DNA from 2 places in the Stenotrophomonas geniculata genome. Region 2 is predicted to be linked to the other one. Evidence: riboswitches for the same ligand, from Rfam matches in the RefSeq annotation. Region 2 holds a riboswitch; the other holds the start of a gene.

Region 1 (9,051 bases), 270 kb from region 2:
AGGGCGAAGTGGCCTTCGACATGAACTTCTGATCGAACCGGTCAAGCCTGTCGCAACGAAAAACCCCGGCGATCGCCGGGGTTTTTTGTTGCGCGCCTGGCTTTTGCAGAGTCGAGCCATGCTCGACTGCTGTCCGCGAAGATCAGTCGAGCATGGCCCGACTCTACAAAGAGCGGCTATCGCCGCCCTTCCACCGCCATGCGCACCGCCAGCCCGGCCAGTACCGTGCCCATCAGCCAACGCTGCACCATCTGCCAGGTGGGGTGCGCGGCCAGGAAGCCGGCGATGCTGCCAGCGGTCAGCGCGATCATGCCATTCACGCTGACACTGACCAGGATCTGGGTGGAGCCCAGCACGATCGACTGCATCAGCACGCTGCCTTCGCTGTCCGGGTGCAGGAACTGCGGCAGCAGCGACAGGTACATCACCGCCACTTTGGGGTTCAGCAGATTGGTCAGGAAGCCCATCGTGAACAACTTGCGCGGGCTGTCCTGCGGCAGGTCGCGCACTGCAAACGGCGAACGGCCACCCGGCTTGAGCGCCTGCCAGGCCAGGTACAGCAGGTACAGCGCGCCGCCGATGCGCAGCGCGTCGTAGGCGAACGGTACCGTCATCAGCAGGGCGGTGATGCCCAGCGCCGCGCACAGCATGTAGAACACGAAGCCCAGCGCCACCCCGCCCAGCGAGATCAGTCCCGCCATCGGCCCCTGGCAGATCGAGCGCGAGATGACGTAGATCATGTTCGGCCCGGGCGTGATCACCATGGCCAGCGAGACCAGTGCAAAGGCCAACAGGTCGGAAAGTGCGGGCATGGGCGGTCCTGGCAGTGGGCGTGGCGCAGTGTAGCGCCTGCCATGGGCGGGGCCTGCGCAGGCACCGCTGCCAGGTGGCCATTGCACATGCGTTCCGATGGCCGTCACGCCGGTCGCATAAAATTACCGGACCCCACACCGAAGCACCTCCATGACCCCGAGCCCCGAGACCGTGCCGCCCACCGAAGTGCGCATGGCCGAAATCGTCTTCCCGAACCACACCAACCACCTCGGCACCCTGTTCGGTGGGCAGGCACTGGCGTGGATGGACAAGGCGGCCTTCCTGGCCGCCGCCCGCTATTCGCGCCGCACGGTGGTGACCGCGCGCAGCGACCAGGTCGACTTCAAGCTGCCGATCCGCATCGGCCAGATGGTCGAGACCATCGGCCGCATCGTCGAAGTCGGCCGCAGCTCGATGAAGGTCGAGGTGGAGCTGGTCGCCGAAGACCTGCATAGCGGCGAGCGCAAGCTGTGTACCCGCGGCCACTTCGTGATGATCGCGCTGGACGAGGAAGGCCACCCGATCGCGGTGCCACCGCTGCCGGCGGCCTGACCCGGCCAACGGACCGGCGCTTGCGGGGGCGCCGCCGCGCCCCCATCTGGCAGCCATGACCCCGCCACTGACCGACTTCATCGACCGCGCCCAGCGCCTGTTCGTGCTGACCGGCGCTGGCTGCAGCACCGCCTCGGGCATTCCCGATTACCGGGATACCGACGGCCAGTGGAAACGCACGCCGCCGGTGACCTACCAGGCCTTCATGGGCGAGGCGGCCACCCGCCAGCGCTACTGGGCGCGCAGCCTGCTGGGCTGGCCGCGCTTCGGCCTGGCCCGGCCCAATGGCACCCACCAGGCCCTGGCTGCCCTGGAAAGCCGCGGCAAGCTGCAGGTGCTGCTGACCCAGAACGTGGACGGCCTGCACCAGCGGGCCGGCAGCCGCAACGTGATCGACCTGCATGGCCGACTGGATCGGGTGCGCTGCATGGGCTGCGAACGCCGCAGCGGCCGCGAGGACTTCCAGCAGCGCCTGCTGGACGCCAATCCGGGCTGGGACGCGCTGGAGGCCGGTATCGCCCCGGATGGCGATGCCGATCTGGAGACCGATTTCTCCAGCTTCGTGGTGCCCGATTGCCCGTCCTGCGGCGGCCTGCTGAAGCCGGACGTGGTGTTCTTCGGCGAAAACGTGCCCCGTGAACGCGTGGCAGCGGTGCATGAGCACCTGCAGCAGGCAGACGCCGTGCTGGTGGTGGGTTCTTCGCTGATGGTCTATTCCGGTTTCCGCTTCGTGCAGGCGGCGGCCAGGGCAGGGCTGCCGGTGGCGGCGCTGAACCGCGGCCGCACCCGTGCCGACGACCTGCTGCAGTTCAAGGACGAGCGCGATTGCGCCGAAGCCCTGGCCACGTGGGCTTCGCCCTGAGCCGAGCGTGGGCTCGGCTCTACAGGCGATTGTGGGCTTCTGTAGCGCCGGGCCCATGCCCGGCTGCAGCAGGCTGCGCGAAACAGCGATCCATCCAGATGGTTGATCCGCGAGCCGCGCAGCGGTGCAATACGCACCCCCTACGTCGTTCATCACCGTCTTGAGCCAGCTGTTCTCGCCGATTTCATTCGGCCCCCTGACCCTGTCCAACCGCATCGTCATCGCGCCGATGTGCCAGTACTCCGCCGAAGACGGTCGCGCCAGCGACTGGCACGCCATGCACCTGGGCAACCTGGCGCAGTCGGGCGCTGGCCTGCTGATCCTGGAAGCCACCGCGGTAGAGCCGCGCGGCCGCATCAGCTGGGCCGATCTGGGCCTGTGGGACGACGGTACCGAAGCCGCGTTGGCACAGGTGCTGGCCAGCGTCCGCCGCTGGTCGCCGATGCCGCTGGGCATCCAGCTCGGCCACGCCGGCCGCAAGGCCTCGGTGAAGCGCCCGTGGGACGGCGGCGGCCAGTTGCCAGCCGATGATGCGCGTGGCTGGTCCACCGTGGCGCCGTCGCCGCTGCCGTTCCATGCCGGCGATCCGGCACCGCAGGAACTGGACGAGGCCGGCATCGCCGAGGTCATCGCCGCCTTCGCCGCCAGTGCGGTGCGCGCCGAGCGCCTGGGCTTCGAGCTGATCGAGCTGCATGCCGCGCACGGCTATCTGCTGCACCAGTTCCTGTCGCCGCTGAGCAACCGCCGCACCGATGGCTATGGTGGCTCGCTGCCGAACCGCCTGCGCCTGCTGGTGGAAGTGTTCGACGCGGTGCGTGCGGCAGTGTCCGACAAGGTCGCCGTGGGTGTACGCATTTCCGCCAGCGACTGGGTCGACGGTGGTTGGGATCTGGTGCAGAGCGAAGCGCTGGCCCAGGTGCTGGACGCGCGCGGCTGCAATTTCCTGCATGTCTCCAGCGGCGGCCTGGACGAGCGCCAGAAGATCACCGTCGGCCCGGGCTACCAGGTGCCGTTCGCGGCGGCGATCAAGGCCAAGGTGCGCATGCCGGTCATCGCTGTGGGCATGATCACCGAGCCCGAGCAGGCCGAATCGATCCTGCGCCATCGCCACGCCGATGCCGTGGCCCTGGCGCGCGGCATCCTCTACGACCCGCGCTGGCCGTGGCATGCCGCCGCCGCGCTGCGCGACAGCGTGGAACCGGCGCCGCAGTACCTGCGCTGCGAGCCGCGCGACGCGCGCGGCGTGTTCAAGGCGCGCTGAGGCTCACACCCGCCAGGCCGGCGCCATGCCGGCCTGCAGGTGCTCGAACAGCGCGCGGATCTTGGCGGTGAAGTCGCGGCGGTCGCTGACGCAGAAATAGACCTCCATCGGCTCCGGGCGCCACGCCGTGTCGGCGCCGAACACCGCCTGCAGGCGGCCATCGCGCAGGTAGGGCTCGGCCACGAATGCGGCCAGCCGGGTGATGCCGGCACCGGTCGCGGCAAGCGTTGCCAGTGCATCGATGTCATCGCAGACCATGCTCGGCGGCAGTGCGGCGTCCACGCGCTGGCCATCCTTCAGCAGGCCCCAGCGCAGCGGCCGGCCATCGGTGGGGAAGCGGTGCAGCAGCCCGCGATGACCGCTCAGCTCGGAGGGCTGCTGCGGGGTGCCGTGCGCTTTCAGATAGGCCGGCGAGGCACAGAACACGAAGGGCACGCGTGCCAGCTGCCGTGCGACCACGCCATCTTCCAGCTGCGCACCGATGCGGATGCTGGCATCCACCGCTTCCGGGCCATGCTGCACGGCGCGGTCGGTCAGGCGCAGCTCCAGCTGCAGTTGTGGGTAACGCTGCTGCAGTGAAGGCAGCAAGGGGGCAAGCACATGGCGACCGAAGGCGCTGCTGCTGGCGATGCGCAGCGGCCCGGCCGGCTCGATGTCACCGGCAGTGACCATCGCCTGCGCGCGCGCCAGGTCGGCTTCGATGTGGCGCACCTGCGCCAGGTACAGCGCGCCGGCCTCGCTGAGGGCCAGCTGGCGCGTACTTCGGTTCAGCAACCGTACCCCCAGATGCGCCTCCAGCCGGTTGATGTTCTGGCCGACTGCGGTGGCGCTGATGCCAAGGATGCGGGCCGCGGCGGCAATGCTGCCGGTCTCTGCGGTGCGGGTGAAGCTGCGGATCAGTTGCAACAGGTTCATGACCGACCAGCTTGCCACGGGGAGTTCCAAGTATCGCTTGGGACTGAACCAAGCAGGTCGGTTGCATCGGTGACCATCGATCCGGCAGGCAGGTCGCTGCCCTACACTCGAGCCATGCGCCCCGATTCCATCCTCACCCTGTCCTGCCCCGACCGTACCGGTATCGTCTACCGCGTGTCCGGCCTGCTGTTCGACCATGGCTGCAATATCCTCGACGCCCAGCAGTTCGGTGACGAGGAAAGTGGCCGCTTCTTCCTGCGCGTGCACTTCGACCGCGATGCCAGCCTGCCGCTGGAGACCGTGTACGCCGCCATGGCCACGCTTGCCGAAGGCTTCGGCATGGACTGGCAGCTGCATGATGGCCGCCGCCGCGCACGCCTGCTGGTGCTGGTCAGCAAGCAGGGGCACTGCCTCAACGATCTGCTGTTCCGTGCCCACAGCGGCCAGTTGAAAGTCGACATCGCGGCAGTGGCGTCCAACCACGCCGATTTCGCGCCATTGGCCGCGTCCTACCAGGTGCCGTTCCACCATCTGCCGGTGACCGCCGATACGCGTGCGGTGCAGGAGCAGCAGATCATCGACCTGGTCGAGCGCGAGCGCATCGATCTGGTGGTATTGGCGCGCTACATGCAGATCCTGTCCCCCACGCTGTGCCGCGCACTGGCCGGCCGTGCGATCAACATCCACCACAGCTTCCTGCCCAGCTTCAAGGGCGCGCAGCCGTATCACCAGGCGCACGCGCGCGGGGTCAAGATCATCGGTGCCACCGCGCACTATGTCACCGAGGATCTGGACGAAGGCCCGATCATCGAACAGGACGTGGCCCGCGTGGACCACGCGATGGCACCGCGCGAACTGGTGCGGCTGGGCAGCGATACCGAATCGCTGGTGCTGGCGCGCGCGGTGCGCCGCCATGTGGAGCACCGCATCCTGCTCAACGGGCACCGAACGGTGGTGTTCCGCTAGGATCGGGTTGAATCTACTGTCGCGTGCCCTGTCACCGTCTTTCCCTCGATCCTGATCGGTATCCCGCACCCAGCGACGACGCGTCCATTGAGCAGCGGTCGCCCGTCAGATGATCGCAATCCCCGCCTTGCCCAGCGCCTCGCGCACCATCGTATCGTTGGCCTCGGTCACCGGCCGGGTCAGCTCCCACAGGAACTTCACCCGGAAGCCGGACTTCACCGCGTCCTGCGCGCTCCACAGTACGCAGTAGTCGCGGGCCAGGCCGCACACATGCACTTCGCGGATGCGGCGCTCGTGCAGCCAGCCGGCCAGGCCGGTAGCTGGGCGCTCGCCATCGGGGCCATGGTTCTCGCGGAAGGCGCTGTACGAATCCACCTGTTGGCGCGTGCCCTTGCGCAGGATCAGGTCGGCCACGGTCCAGTCCACGCCCGGGTGCAGGGCGGCACCGGCGCTGCCCTGCACGCAATGGTCCGGCCATAGGGTCTGCGGCTGCGCGTGCAGCAGGATGGTCTCGAAGGGGCGTTGGCCGGGGTGCTGGCTGGCGAACGAGGCATGGTCGGCCGGGTGCCAGTCCTGTGTCGCCACCACGGTGCGGTAGCGGCGCTGCGCCAGCAGACCGGCAATCGGTACCACCAGCGCATCGCCCTGGTCGCAGGCCAGCGTACCGCCGGGCATGAAGTCTGGCTGCAGGTCGATCACCAGCAGGGCGACATCGGCGGGCAGGGCGGTCATGGCAGGTCCACTACAACGTGAAGGGGCGACCAGCGTGGCCGCCCCGGCGGCACAGGTCAATCGCCCTGCGGCGTCCCAGCGTCCTGCCCGTAGTACAGCAGGCCGATCTTGATCCGCTCACGGCCATTCTCGCGGCGATGGCGGTTGGCATCGCGCAGCGAGTACACGCAGCCGCAGTACTCCTGCTGGTAGAACTGCTCGCGCTTGCTGATCTCGATCATGCGGCTGGCACCGCCGCCCTTGCGCCAGTTGTAGTCCCAGTACTGCAGGCCCTCGTAGCGCGACGCGGCGCGGATGCCGCAGTCGTTGATCTGCGCCATGTTCTTCCAGCGCGAGATGCCCAGCGAAGAACTGATGGTGTCATAGCCGTGTTCGTGCGCGTACAGCGCAGTGCGCTCGAAACGCATGTCGAAGCACATCGTGCAGCGGATGCCGCGTTCGGGCTCGTTCTCCATGCCGCGCGCACGGCTGAACCAGTTGTCGGTGTCGTAGTCGCAGTCGATGAACGGGATGCCGTGCTGCTCGGCGAAGCGGATGTTCTCCTGCTTGCGCAGCTCGTATTCCCTCACCGGGTGGATGTTGGGGTTGTAGAAGAAGATCGCGTAGTCGATCCCGGAGGCGGTGATCGCCTCCATCACTTCGCCGGAGCAGGGCGCGCAGCATGAATGCAGCAGCAGGCGCTTGCCATCGGCGGGCAGGGTCAGGGTGGGACGTTGGAGCTCGGTCATCGTCAGGTACCGCATGGACCGCCGGCAACGGCGGTGGCCCATGCATCAGCGCGTGGGTGAACAGGTCTGGCCGGATACCGTGAAAAGGACGCGCGCGGCCGCATCGCCTGCACGCGCAGGACAACGACGGCCCCGGCAACCTCCCCGCGGAGATTCCAGGTCGAATCAGGGGACGGTCGTGTCCCCCGGCCGGGGCCGGTATTCGGGCTGATGGACACGGGCCGCAGCCCACCTACTACCTGCCGCTTCCCAGGCGCGAGCCCAGTGCTGTTGGCAGGATTCGTTTCCATTCACCGCTGCGGGGCAGCTCCGGAATGGGCGCGCGAGGCGCCTTCACCGGATTCCCGTTTAAATCCCGGCCGCCATCAATGCCACGGCGGGGATACCTTCGGCGTGCCCACGGTGGACGCGTCGAGGCCAATGGTCAAGGGCCAATCAAAGCGCAGGGCTGTGGCTCGTTTCTCAGGCTGTGAGAGCCCCTCTTGCCATACTGTGCATCGACAGACGGGAGGTGGCTCGTGGCGGCGAAGTACTGCGATCTGGTCATGAAAGGCGGCATCACCAGCGGCATCGTGTACCCCAATGCGGTACTGGCGCTGGCGCGCGAGTATCGCTTCAAGAGCATCGGCGGCACCTCGGCCGGCGCCATCGCTGCGGCGGTGGCGGCCGCGGCAGCCTGCGGTGATCGCCGCCAGCAGGCGGGCGAGCACCTGCCTGGCGATGCCGGCTATGGCGGGTTGTCGGCGGTGTCGGCGCAGCTGTCGCGGCGCGGCTTCATCTACAGCCTGTTCCAGCCGGCACGGGGCGCGCGTGCGGCCTATCGGCTGCTGGTGGTACTGACCGGCAATGCCCGCCTGCCGCACAAGCTGTTGTGCCTGGCCGTTGCCGTGTTCGAGATCGCGCCGCTGGAAGTGCTGGTGTCGCTGGCGCTGCTGCTCGGCCTGGGCTGGTGGGGTGGTGGTTGGAGCGGCGTGGCCGCCACGCTGCTGCCGTCGCTGCTGTGCGCTTACGGTGCCGGCGTGGCCGGTGCCGCGCTGCGGGTGGCGCGGGTGGCGCGGCGCAATCTGCTGGGCCTGTGCAGCGGCCTCGGCCGTGATGCACGCAAGCCGGCGTTGACCGAGTGGCTGCACGAGTGCCTGCAGCAGTTGTCCGGCAAGCCGCTGGATGCACCGCTTACCTTCGCCGACCTGCACGATGCACCGCGCTATGCCGGCGAGCCGGACAGCCCGCATGCGATCAGCCTGCAGATGATCACCACCTGTGTGTCGCACAACGAGCCGCGTACGCTGCCGCTGGGTGGCGCGCAGTTCTGGTTCCTGCGCGAGGAGTTCGAGCAGCTGTTCCCGGCCAGCGTGGTGCAGTGGCTGGTGGATCAAGCTGGCCCGCCGTTGGAGGTGGAGGGGCGACGGTACTACCACCTGCCGCAGGGCCCGAAGCTGCCGGTGCTGGTGGCCACGCGCATGAGCCTGAGCTTCCCGTTGCTGATCAGCGCGGTGCCGCTGCATGAGCCCTCGCGGCGCGAGCGTCGCTGCGAACCCACCGCGCCTGCCGCCGACCAGGAGCACAACGTGGCCGACAGCATGGAAGGGCTGACCAGTGCCGGGCAGACCTGTGGCCCGGTGATCACCGCCTTCCGCATCTGCTGGTTCTCCGATGGCGGCATCAGCAGCAACTTCCCGATCCATCTGTTCGATGCCGCCTTGCCGCGCTGGCCGACCTTCGCCATCAACCTGGTCTACCCGCAGCACGCTGAAGAGGTGGGCCACGGCAGCAGCGGCCGCCAGTCGCTGGAACACGCGGTGTTCCTGCCCACCGAAAACCGTCATGGCTGGCAGCGCACCTATCAGTCGATCGCCACGCCGTTGGCGGCCGCGGAACTGGGGCGTTTCCTGTTCGCGGTGGTGGCGACCATGCAGAACTGGCGCGATCTGCTGCAGGCGCGCGCGCCGGGTTACCGCGACCGCATCGTGCACGTCAGCCTGCAGGGCGACGAAGGCGGCATGAACCTGGACATGCCGCAGGAGGTGCTGACCCGCATCGCCGACAAGGGCAGCCTGGCGGGCGCGCGCTTCTGCTCATTCTCGTTCGAGAACCACTACTGGATCCGCTGGCGCAACCTGGCCTCGGCCTACCAGCGCTACACGCTGGAAGTGGCGCGCACCGATGACCCGGCGCAGCAGGTGCTGGCCTACCGCGCGGCGTACGCGATGGTTGCCACTGGC
Region 2 (9,051 bases):
GGCAGCGGCGCCGATGCACGCTACGAGCGCGTCAGTAGCGGACGTACCGGTCACGCAGAAGCGGTGAAAATCGACTACGACCCGCGCCAGGTCAGCTACGGGCAGCTGATGCAGGTGTTCTTCTCGGTAGTGCACGACCCGACCCAGCTCAACCGCCAGGGGCCGGACCACGGCAGCCAGTACCGATCGGCGATTTTCACTGACGACGCACGCCAGCAGGCTGCCAGCCGCGCCTACATTGCCCAGCTCGGCCAGACCGGCAGCTACCGCGCGCCGATCGTCACCCAGCTGGTCAGCGGCCAGCACTTCTACCCGGCCGAGAGCTACCACCAGAACTACATGACGAACTACCCGCAGGCGGCCTACATCCGCTACTACGACGCACCGAAGCTGGCCGCGCTGGGCAAGCAGTTCCCGGCGTTGTACCGGCGCGATGCGGCGCTGGTGCCGATGCGCTGACGGCATTTCCCCTAGGGCTGATCGATGCTCGGCGCTGCTCTTCTGTAGAGCCGAGCCCATGCTCGGCTGCCGTTGGCGGAGGTACAGCCGAGCATGGGCTCGGCTCTACACACAAAAAAAAAGACGCACGGCCATCCAGCCGTGCGCTTGGGAAGTATCGGCCGCGCCCCGATCAGGCCCGGCCGACAACGACATGCTAGTCTCGCCATCATCATGGGTACAGCACCAGATGGCGGGAAATTCGATGGATACAGATGACCAGAGCGCGATGATCCCACCCCGCTACCAACGGCTGTCCGACGAACTGGCCGAGGCCATCCACGGCGGCCGGCTTCCAGTAGGCAGCCGCCTGCCCTCGCTGCGGCAGATGGCCCTGCAGCGCAGGCTCAGCCTGAACACGGTGATTGCCGCCTATCGCCAGCTGGAAGATGCCGGCCTGGTGATTCCGCGGCCCAAGGCCGGTTTCGAGGTGGCGCCACGACTGTCGGTGCCGGAACGTTCGCTGCGTGACACCCCGTCCGCGCCCACCGCACCACTGCAGCAGGTACTGATGGCCCGCGTGCTGGAAGCACAGCGCCGCCCGGGCGTGATCGACCTGGCCTTCGCCGGCCCGCGCGGTCGCCAGTTCTACCCCGGCGCGCAGTTGGCCAGGCACACCGCGCAGGTACTGCGCCATGGCCAGCAGACGGTGGAGACCTACGCGCGCCCGAATGGTTCGCCGCGGCTGCTGGCGCAGATCGTGCGCCGTGGTCCGCGCATGGGCCTGCACACCCACGCCGAGCGCCTGCTGCTGACCCACGGTGCAATGGAAGCGCTGCAGCTGGCGTTGCGTGCAGTCACCCAGCCAGGTGATGCGGTGGGCATCGAGGCGCCGTCCTACTTCAACCTCTACCCGTTGTTGGCCAACCTGGGCCTGCAGGCCATCGAACTGCCCACCCACCCGCAGCACGGGCTCGACGTGGATGCGCTGGATGCGCTGCTCGAGCACACGCCGCTGGCCGCACTGGTGGTGATGCCGACCGTGCACAACCCGCTGGGCTGCACCATGCCGACAGTGGCCAAGCAACGCCTGGCAGAACTGGTCAACGCGCGCCAGCTGCCACTGATCGAAGATGCGGTGTATGCCGAGCTGCAGTTCTGCGAACCGCCGGCGCCCTTGCTGAAGGCCTTTGATCGCGACGGCTGGGTGATGGTGGTCGGTGGTTTCTCCAAGACGCTGGCGCCGGATTACCGCATCGGCTGGCTGGATGGCGGCCGCTTCGCCGAGCGCATTGCGCTGCTGAAATTCCAGTCCACCGGTGGCGAGCCGCAGCTGCTTGGCGACGCGGTGGCGGCCTATCTGGAAGCGGGCAGCTACGAGCACCACCTGCATCGCATGCGTCGTCTGTATCGCGAACAGGTGGGGCGGCTGCGCCAGCTGGTGGCCGAACATTTCCCGCCCGGTACCCGCGCCACCGAACCACAGGGCGGGTTCCTGCTGTGGCTGGAACTGCCGGGCGTGGATACGCGCGAGCTGTTCGAGCGTGCACTGCAGGAGGATATCGTGTTCATGCCCGGCCAGGTGTATTCGCGCGGCGCGCGCTACCGGCATTGCCTGCGGCTGTCGTGCTGCCAGACGCTGGATGCGCGCTTCATCGGCGCGGTGGAGCGGCTGGGTGCGATTGCGCGGGAGCTGGCGGCGCGTCAGCTCCTGTAGAGCCGGGCCTACGCTCGGCTGCCCTTCGCCAATGGTCCCCGCTGAGCCGAGCATGGGCTAGGCTCTACAGGAAGCAGGTCAATCGAGCAGGTGCGTGCTCAGGATCTGGCCATCCGCCCCCGGAAGATGCGGCAGCCGCCCCCAGCACGGCATCGGCAGGCGCTGCCGCAGCGTGGCGAAGTTTTCATCCTGCCGCTGCATCGCCGGGTCGATGTGGTTGCCGATCCAGCCCAGGCACTCCACGCCGCTGGCCTGCAGCGACTGCGCGGTCAATCGCGCGTGGTTGACGCAGCCCAGCCGCATGCCCACCACCAGCAGCACCGGCAACTTCAGCGCGCGCACCAGGTCGAGCTGATCCAGCGTGGCCGAGACCGGCGCCAGCCAACCGCCAACACCCTCCACCACGACGATATCGGCCTTCGCGCGCAGGCGTTCGAACGCGGCCACGATCGGCGCCAGCGCCACCTGCACGCCGTCCTCGGCAGCGGCCAGCTCCGGTGCCAGCGGCTGCCGCAGCGCATAGGGATTCAGGTCGGCATAGTCCGGCACCGGCCAGCTGGCCGCCTGCAGCGCCAGCGCGTCCTCGTTGCGCAGGCCCTGCCCCAGATCCTCGCTGCCGCTGGCCACGGGCTTCATGCCCACCGCGCGCAGGCCACGCTGGCGCAGTGCATGCAGCAGCGCGGTGCTGGCCGCGGTCTTGCCGATTTCGGTGTCGGTGCCGGTAACGAACAGGGCGGGCGGCAGCGTAGCGGGCAACGGCATCGATGGGCTCCAACAGGGCAACAGTGCGTGCATTATCGCCGGCCCGGCGCGCTTGCTAGACTGCAGGCATGTTCGCCAATGCCTCGCTCACCGGCAGCAAGCCGGAACAATACGCCCAGCTGCTGGAACAGGCCCGTGGCCTGGTCTACGCCGAGTCCGACCGCATCGCCAACGCGGCCAACCTCTCGGCACTGGTCTACCACGCCCTGCCCGACCTGAACTGGGTGGGCTTCTACCTGTACGACGGCAAGGAGCTGGTGGTCGGCCCGTTCCAGGGCCTGCCGGCCTGCGTGCGCATTCCGCTGGACAAGGGCGTGTGTGGTGCCGCCGCCAGCCAGCGCGTGACCCAGCGCGTGGACGACGTCGATGCCTTCCCCGGCCACATCGCCTGCGATTCTGCCTCGCGTTCGGAGCTGGTGGTGCCGCTGCTGCGCGGTGATGAACTGATCGGCGTGTTCGATATCGACAGCCCGAAGGTCGGACGCTTCGATGCCGACGACCAGGCCGGCCTGGAAGCCATCGCCCGCGTGTTCGTCGAGGCGCTGGGATGAGCGCACCGAAGCTGCGCAACATCGGCCCGAAAAGTGCCGCGTGGCTGCGCCAGGTCGGCCTGCGCAGCCGCGAAGACCTGGTTGCGATCGGTGCCGTGGGCGCCTTCGTCAAGGTCAAGCGCGCGGGCTTCAAGCCCAGCCTGAACCTGCTGTATTCCCTGGAAGGCGCGCTGCTGGACTGCCACTGGCAGGAACTGAGCGAGCCGCAGCGCGATGCGCTGGTGCAGGACTATGAAGCGCGCATCGCCGCGCATCCGCTGAAGGCGGCCGGCCCGGCGTCGGGCCCGGTACATGAGCAGCGCTTCGATGCCGACGATGACGCTGAAGACAGCGTTGCCGAGGGCGCGGACGAGGATTGAGCCGCGCCCTTCTGTAGCGCCGAGCCCACGCTCGGCTGGCTTTTCTGATCGAAATGCAGCCGAGCATGGCTCGGCTCTACAAGAGCAGATCAGGGCTGCTGCAGCTCCAGCAGCTCGCCCACCAGCCCGACCTCACCGCGTTCCAGCCACACCCGCAGCCGCGTGCCGTGGTCGATGCGCAGGGCCCAGCACAACGACATTGGCAGGCCGCAGACCTGCGACAGCACCATGCGCAGCGGGCCACCATGGCTGACCACCAGCGTCGGCACCGGATCGTCCTCATCGAGCAGGCGATCGAGCGCGCGCGCGATGCGCCGTTCAAAGTGGCCCCAGCTTTCGCCGTTGGGCGGCGGGAATGCATGCGGATCGGCGTGGAAGGCCGCCAGTGCATCCTCCGGCAGGTCGAACAGCGACTGCCCGTCCCAATCGCCGAAATCCAGCTCTTCCCATTCCTCGTCCGCTTCCACGTCCAGCCCACGCGGGGTGGCCAGGGCCATCGCCGTGTGCAGCGAGCGCAGCCGTGGCGAACTGATCACCCGCTCCCAGGGCTGCGCGGCGTAGGCGTCGACCAGTTCCTGCGGCAGGCGGGCCAGCTGCGGTGGATCGCTGCGGCCATCGAGGAACTCATCGCGACCGTTGCCGGCATGGCGGACCAGGTCGAGGATCATGCGCGCGTCCTGTACAGGCGACGCGGGAACAGCGGAAAACAGGCGGACATCGGCAACGGCACCACGGGATCAAGGGGCCATTCTAAAGGCACGGCAAAGGCAGTCGAGCACGCGCGGCGCTACGGGCCGCCTGCGATGCCGTAGACTGCGCGCACTTCCAGGTGACCTGCGGCCGTGGCCGGCAGGTTGAAACGGGAAGCCGGTGACGCGTGATTCCACGCCAGGCCGGCGCTGCCCCCGCAACGGTAAGCACGTCAGTTCCAGGCAACACCGCCACTGTGCCGCAGGCATGGGAAGGCGCCTGGACGGTGGCCCCAGGCCACCCGGCGGCAAGCCCGGAGACCGGCCCGGAAGCCTCAGGTCGCGATGCGGTGGGCATGGCGCTGGATGACCGCAGCCTGCGCTGCGGCGTCGGCGCATGCCTGCCTTCGCGGCTCCTCCCCTTCGCCACGCGGGCGTGCGTGGCACCTGGAGTCCCCCATGAAGCTGCAGTCCCGAATGCTGTCCCTGGCCGTGCTGGCCACCCTGCCCGCGCTGGCCCAGGCCGCCGATGACACCACTGCGCTCGACCAGATCCTGGTCACTGCCACCCGCACCCCGATCGCGCTGCAGGACAGTATCGCGCCGGCGCAGGTGATCGACCGCGCGCAGATCGAATCCAGCCAGGCCACCTCGCTGCAGGAGCTGCTGCGCGGCCGCGCCGGCATCAACCTGACCAATGCCGGCGGCCTCGGCAAGCAGAGCTCGCTGTTCCTGCGCGGCACCAACTCGGGCCACACCGTGGTGCTGGTCGACGGCGTGCGCATCAACAGTGCCGACCTCGGCCTGGCCATGTACCAGGACCTGCCGCTGGCGCAGATCGAGCGCGTCGAAATCGTTCGCGGCCCGCAGTCCAGTCTGTACGGTGCCGACGCCATCGGTGGCGTGATCCAGATCTTCACCCGTCGCAACCAGGGCGATTTCGCTCCGCACTTCCAGCTCGGCGGCGGCAGCAACGGGCTGCGCGAAGCCAGCGGCGGCATTGGTGGCGGCACTGAGCGCGGCTGGTTCGGTGCCGACATCGCCTACCAGCATTCCGACGGCATCGATGCCTGCCGCGGTTCTTCCTCGGTGTTCACCGCGGGCTGCTTTGCCGACGAGCACGACCGCGACGGCTACCGCAACCTGTCCAAGAGCCTGCGCGGCGGTTACAGCTTCAACGACCAGTGGAACGTGGAAGGCAGCGCACTGCGCGCCGATGGCAAGAACCATTACGACGGCTACTACAACTACTCCGAGACCCGCCAGCAGGTGCTGGCCGGCAAGGTGCGCTACACCCCGTCGGAGCGCCTGGCGTTCACCGCCAACGTCGGCCGCAGCGACAATGAATCCGACAACTTCGGCGCACCGGGGGTGTTTGGCAGCGCGCAGACCCATCGTGACAGCGCCTCGCTGCAGGGTGACTTCGGTGTGGCCGAGGGCCAGCTGCTGAGTGCCGGCGTGGACTGGAGCGAAGACAATCTGGACGGCAGCAGCGCCGGGTATCTCGTCGACAGCCGCCGCAACACCGGCGTGTTCGTGCAGTACCAGGGCCGCTTCGGCCGCCACCAACTGCAGGCCAGCGCCCGCAACGACGACAACCAGCAGTTCGGCAACCACGCCACCGGCAGCGTTGGCTGGGCGATGGAACTGGGCCACGGCCTGCGCGTCAACGCCAGCTACGGCACCGCGTTCAAGGCACCGACCTTCAGCGACCTGTACGACCCGTGGAGCGGCGTGCCGACGTTGAATCCGGAGAAGTCCAAGAGCGCCAACCTCGGCGTTTCGCAGCAGGGCCAGGGCTGGCACTGGGGCATGGATGTGTACGAAACCCGCATCGATGACCTGATCACCTACGATGCGTCCACGATGAAAATGCAGCAGGTGGAGAAGGCGCGCATCCGTGGTGCCGAGCTGACCGGTGGCGTGCTGCTGGCCGGCTTCGACATCAACGCGCAGCTGAGCTACACCGACCCGCGCAACCGCACCCACGGCAGCACCCAGTTTGACAACTGGCTGCCGCGCCGTGCACAGCAGACTGCGCGCCTGGACATTGACCGTCGCTTCGGCGATTTCCGCGCCGGCCTGACCGTACAGGGCGCGGGCAAGCGCTTTGACAACGCCAGCAACTCGGTGAAGGTTGGCGGCTACGGCACGCTGGACCTGCGCACCGAGTACGCGCTGACACCGGAGTGGTCGCTGCTGGCGCGTGCCGCCAACGTTTTCGACCGCAGGTATGAGACGGTGGCGTGGTTCAACCAGCCGGGCCGTGAGTACCAGTTGAGCGTGCGTTACCAGCCGAAATGAGGAAACGCGCCGGGCATTCCCGGCGCTTTCTCTGTAGAGCCGAGCCCATGCTCGGCTCAGGCAGCAAAGCAGCCGAGCATGGGCTCGGCTCTACACCGGGACGCCGGCGGCCAACCCCGGCAATTCACGCAGATCGTCGATCACCGCCACGGCATGCGCGGTGGCCATGTCCAGGCCGCGCGGGTAGCCGTAACGCACCAGCGCGATCGGCATGCCTGCATCTTCGGCGGCGCGGTAGTCGGTCAACGAATCACCCACCATCAGGCAGGCATCCACCGGCAGCCCGAAGTGCGCAGCGATGTGTCGCAGCGGTTCGCCACTGGGCTTGCGCTGCGGCAGCGAATCGCCGCCCAGTATCAGCGCGAACGCATCACCGATGCCCAGGTGCTGCAGCAGCGGTGGCACCAGCGCTTCGGGCTTGTTGGTGCAGATCGCCAGCGGCACGTTGCGTGCACGCAGTTGCGCCAGCGCTTCACCCACGCCATCGAACAGGCGCGGGCTGCGCAGCAGGCATTCGCGGTAGTGCACCATGAAGACCGGCATGACCTCGGCCAGGTCGACTTCGCGGCCGGTGGCATGCACGGCCTGTTCGACCAGGCGGCGCACACCGTCGCCGATCCAGCCCAGCACCGTGGCTTCCGGTACGCGTGACACACCGATGCCCTCCAGCGTGCGGTTCAGCGCTTCGGCGATATCAGCTGCGCTGTTGACCAGCGTGCCATCAAGGTCGAACACGACCAGTGGATACGGATACGACAAGGGACGGCACCTGCATGACGTGGGGCCGTCCATTGTACGCCGCTGGTTTTTGCACCGATCCGCCTCAGCCGATCCGGCGCGCGCGGGTAGCCAGGAACGTGGGCAGGTAACGGTCGATCAGGAAACGCGGCTGCGGCTGCCAGTCCTCCATGAAGCGATCGATGATGAAGCCGGCATCCAGCTGGCCACCGATCAGTTCGGTCAGGCTGTGGCCGAAGGTCAGTGCATCGCCCCGTGCCAGCTTCGCCTCGCGCTCGGCTGGCGGCAGGTCTTCCAGGTCCGAATAGGGAATGGCGTACTGCGGCCGGATCAGGCCCTGTGCATCCAGCTGCGGATCGCGCGCACCGACGAACAGCACCGGGTTGTAGAAGCTGGCCATCAGCATGCCATCGCGTGCCAGCACACGGCGGCATTCGGTCCACACCGGGCGCACGTCAGGCACGTACAGGTTCGAGATCGGGTGGAACACCACGTCGAAACTGTCGTTGGCGAACACGTGCAGATCGCGCATGTCACCCTGCACGGTGCGCAGCTGCAGGCCATCGCGCGCAGCGACCCTGCGGTCCTGTTCCAGCTGCCCGTCGGACAGGTCGAACACGGTGACGTCAGCGCCCGCAGCGGCCAGCACCGGTGCCTGCTGGCCACCGCCCGAGGCCAGGCACAGGATGCGACGGCCGCGCACATCACCCATCCAGTCCAGCGGCAGCGCGCGGGGCGTCAGGTGCACCTGCCAGCGGCCTTCGCGCGCGGCGGCAATCGTTGAACTTTCCACCGGGCGCGACCATTCGCGCACTTCGCTGGCCTGGCGGTCCCAGGCAGCACGGTTGTGGTCGATCAAGGCCTGTCCATGGTTCATGTGTTCTCCTTGCCCGGTGGGCGCCAATCCAGATCCTGGAAGGCCGGGCTGGCGAAACACTCGCCCAGGAAATCCAGGAATCGCCGCATGATAGCGGGCTGCTGGCGCCGTGACGCGTACACGGCATGAATGCCGAGTTCGTCCAGGCTGAATTCGGGCAGCAGTTCGATCAGCTCGCCACTGCGCAGCAGCGGCGCCACCTGGTAGGTCGGCAGCATGGCGATACCGGCACCGGCCCGCACCGCCTCCAGCAGCAGCGAGGCCTCGTTCGCGCTGATGTTGCCGCCCACCGCCACCGACAGCGAACGTCCATCGCGGTGCAGCTGCCACAGGCTTTTACCGACGTAATGGTGGGTCAGGCAGTTGTGCGCGGCCAGGTGCTCGGGGGCGGTCGGCGTGCCACGCGCCTGCAGGTAGGACGGCGTCGCGCACAACACCGAGCGGCAGGTGGCCAGGCGCCGTGCGATCAGGCTGGGGTCGATCTGGCGCGCGATGCGCACGGCCAGGTCCACCCGCTCTTCCACCAGGTTCACCGTGCGGTCGACCAGCAGCAGCTCGATGCGTGCCGCCGGATGGCGCGCAACGAAGCCGGCCACGGCCCGTGCCAGGTGACTCT

The links. Region 2 has a riboswitch for cobalamin ahead of btuB (TonB-dependent vitamin B12 receptor). Riboswitches for the same ligand answer to the same signal wherever they lie in the genome.
Region 1: another riboswitch for cobalamin. It lies ahead of RI032_RS07825 (epoxyqueuosine reductase QueH); the one in region 2 lies ahead of btuB (TonB-dependent vitamin B12 receptor).

Annotation. Positions count from the first base shown of each region.
Region 1 covers NZ_CP140571.1:1,658,028-1,667,078, reverse strand. The annotation lists gene RI032_RS07865 (ribonucleotide-diphosphate reductase subunit beta) at 1-32, shown strand, start outside; gene RI032_RS07860 (LysE family translocator) at 177-812, opposite strand; gene RI032_RS07855 (acyl-CoA thioesterase) at 964-1,365, shown strand; gene RI032_RS07850 (NAD-dependent protein deacetylase) at 1,421-2,227, shown strand; gene RI032_RS07845 (NADH:flavin oxidoreductase/NADH oxidase) at 2,388-3,488, shown strand; gene RI032_RS07840 (LysR family transcriptional regulator) at 3,492-4,403, opposite strand; gene purU (formyltetrahydrofolate deformylase) at 4,518-5,369, shown strand; gene pncA (bifunctional nicotinamidase/pyrazinamidase) at 5,475-6,101, opposite strand; gene RI032_RS07825 (epoxyqueuosine reductase QueH) at 6,158-6,844, opposite strand; cobalamin riboswitch at 7,006-7,220, opposite strand; gene RI032_RS07820 (patatin-like phospholipase family protein) at 7,375-9,051, shown strand, end outside.
Region 2 covers NZ_CP140571.1:1,384,486-1,393,536, forward strand. The annotation lists gene msrA (peptide-methionine (S)-S-oxide reductase MsrA) at 1-459, shown strand, start outside; gene RI032_RS06520 (aminotransferase-like domain-containing protein) at 704-2,155, shown strand; gene bioD (dethiobiotin synthase) at 2,234-2,917, opposite strand; gene RI032_RS06530 (GAF domain-containing protein) at 2,986-3,468, shown strand; gene RI032_RS06535 (TfoX/Sxy family protein) at 3,465-3,827, shown strand; gene RI032_RS06540 (histidine phosphatase family protein) at 3,917-4,495, opposite strand; cobalamin riboswitch at 4,638-4,860, shown strand; gene btuB (TonB-dependent vitamin B12 receptor) at 4,976-6,820, shown strand; gene gph (phosphoglycolate phosphatase) at 6,911-7,579, opposite strand; gene RI032_RS06555 (class I SAM-dependent methyltransferase) at 7,644-8,435, opposite strand; gene RI032_RS06560 (LysR family transcriptional regulator) at 8,432-9,051, opposite strand, start outside.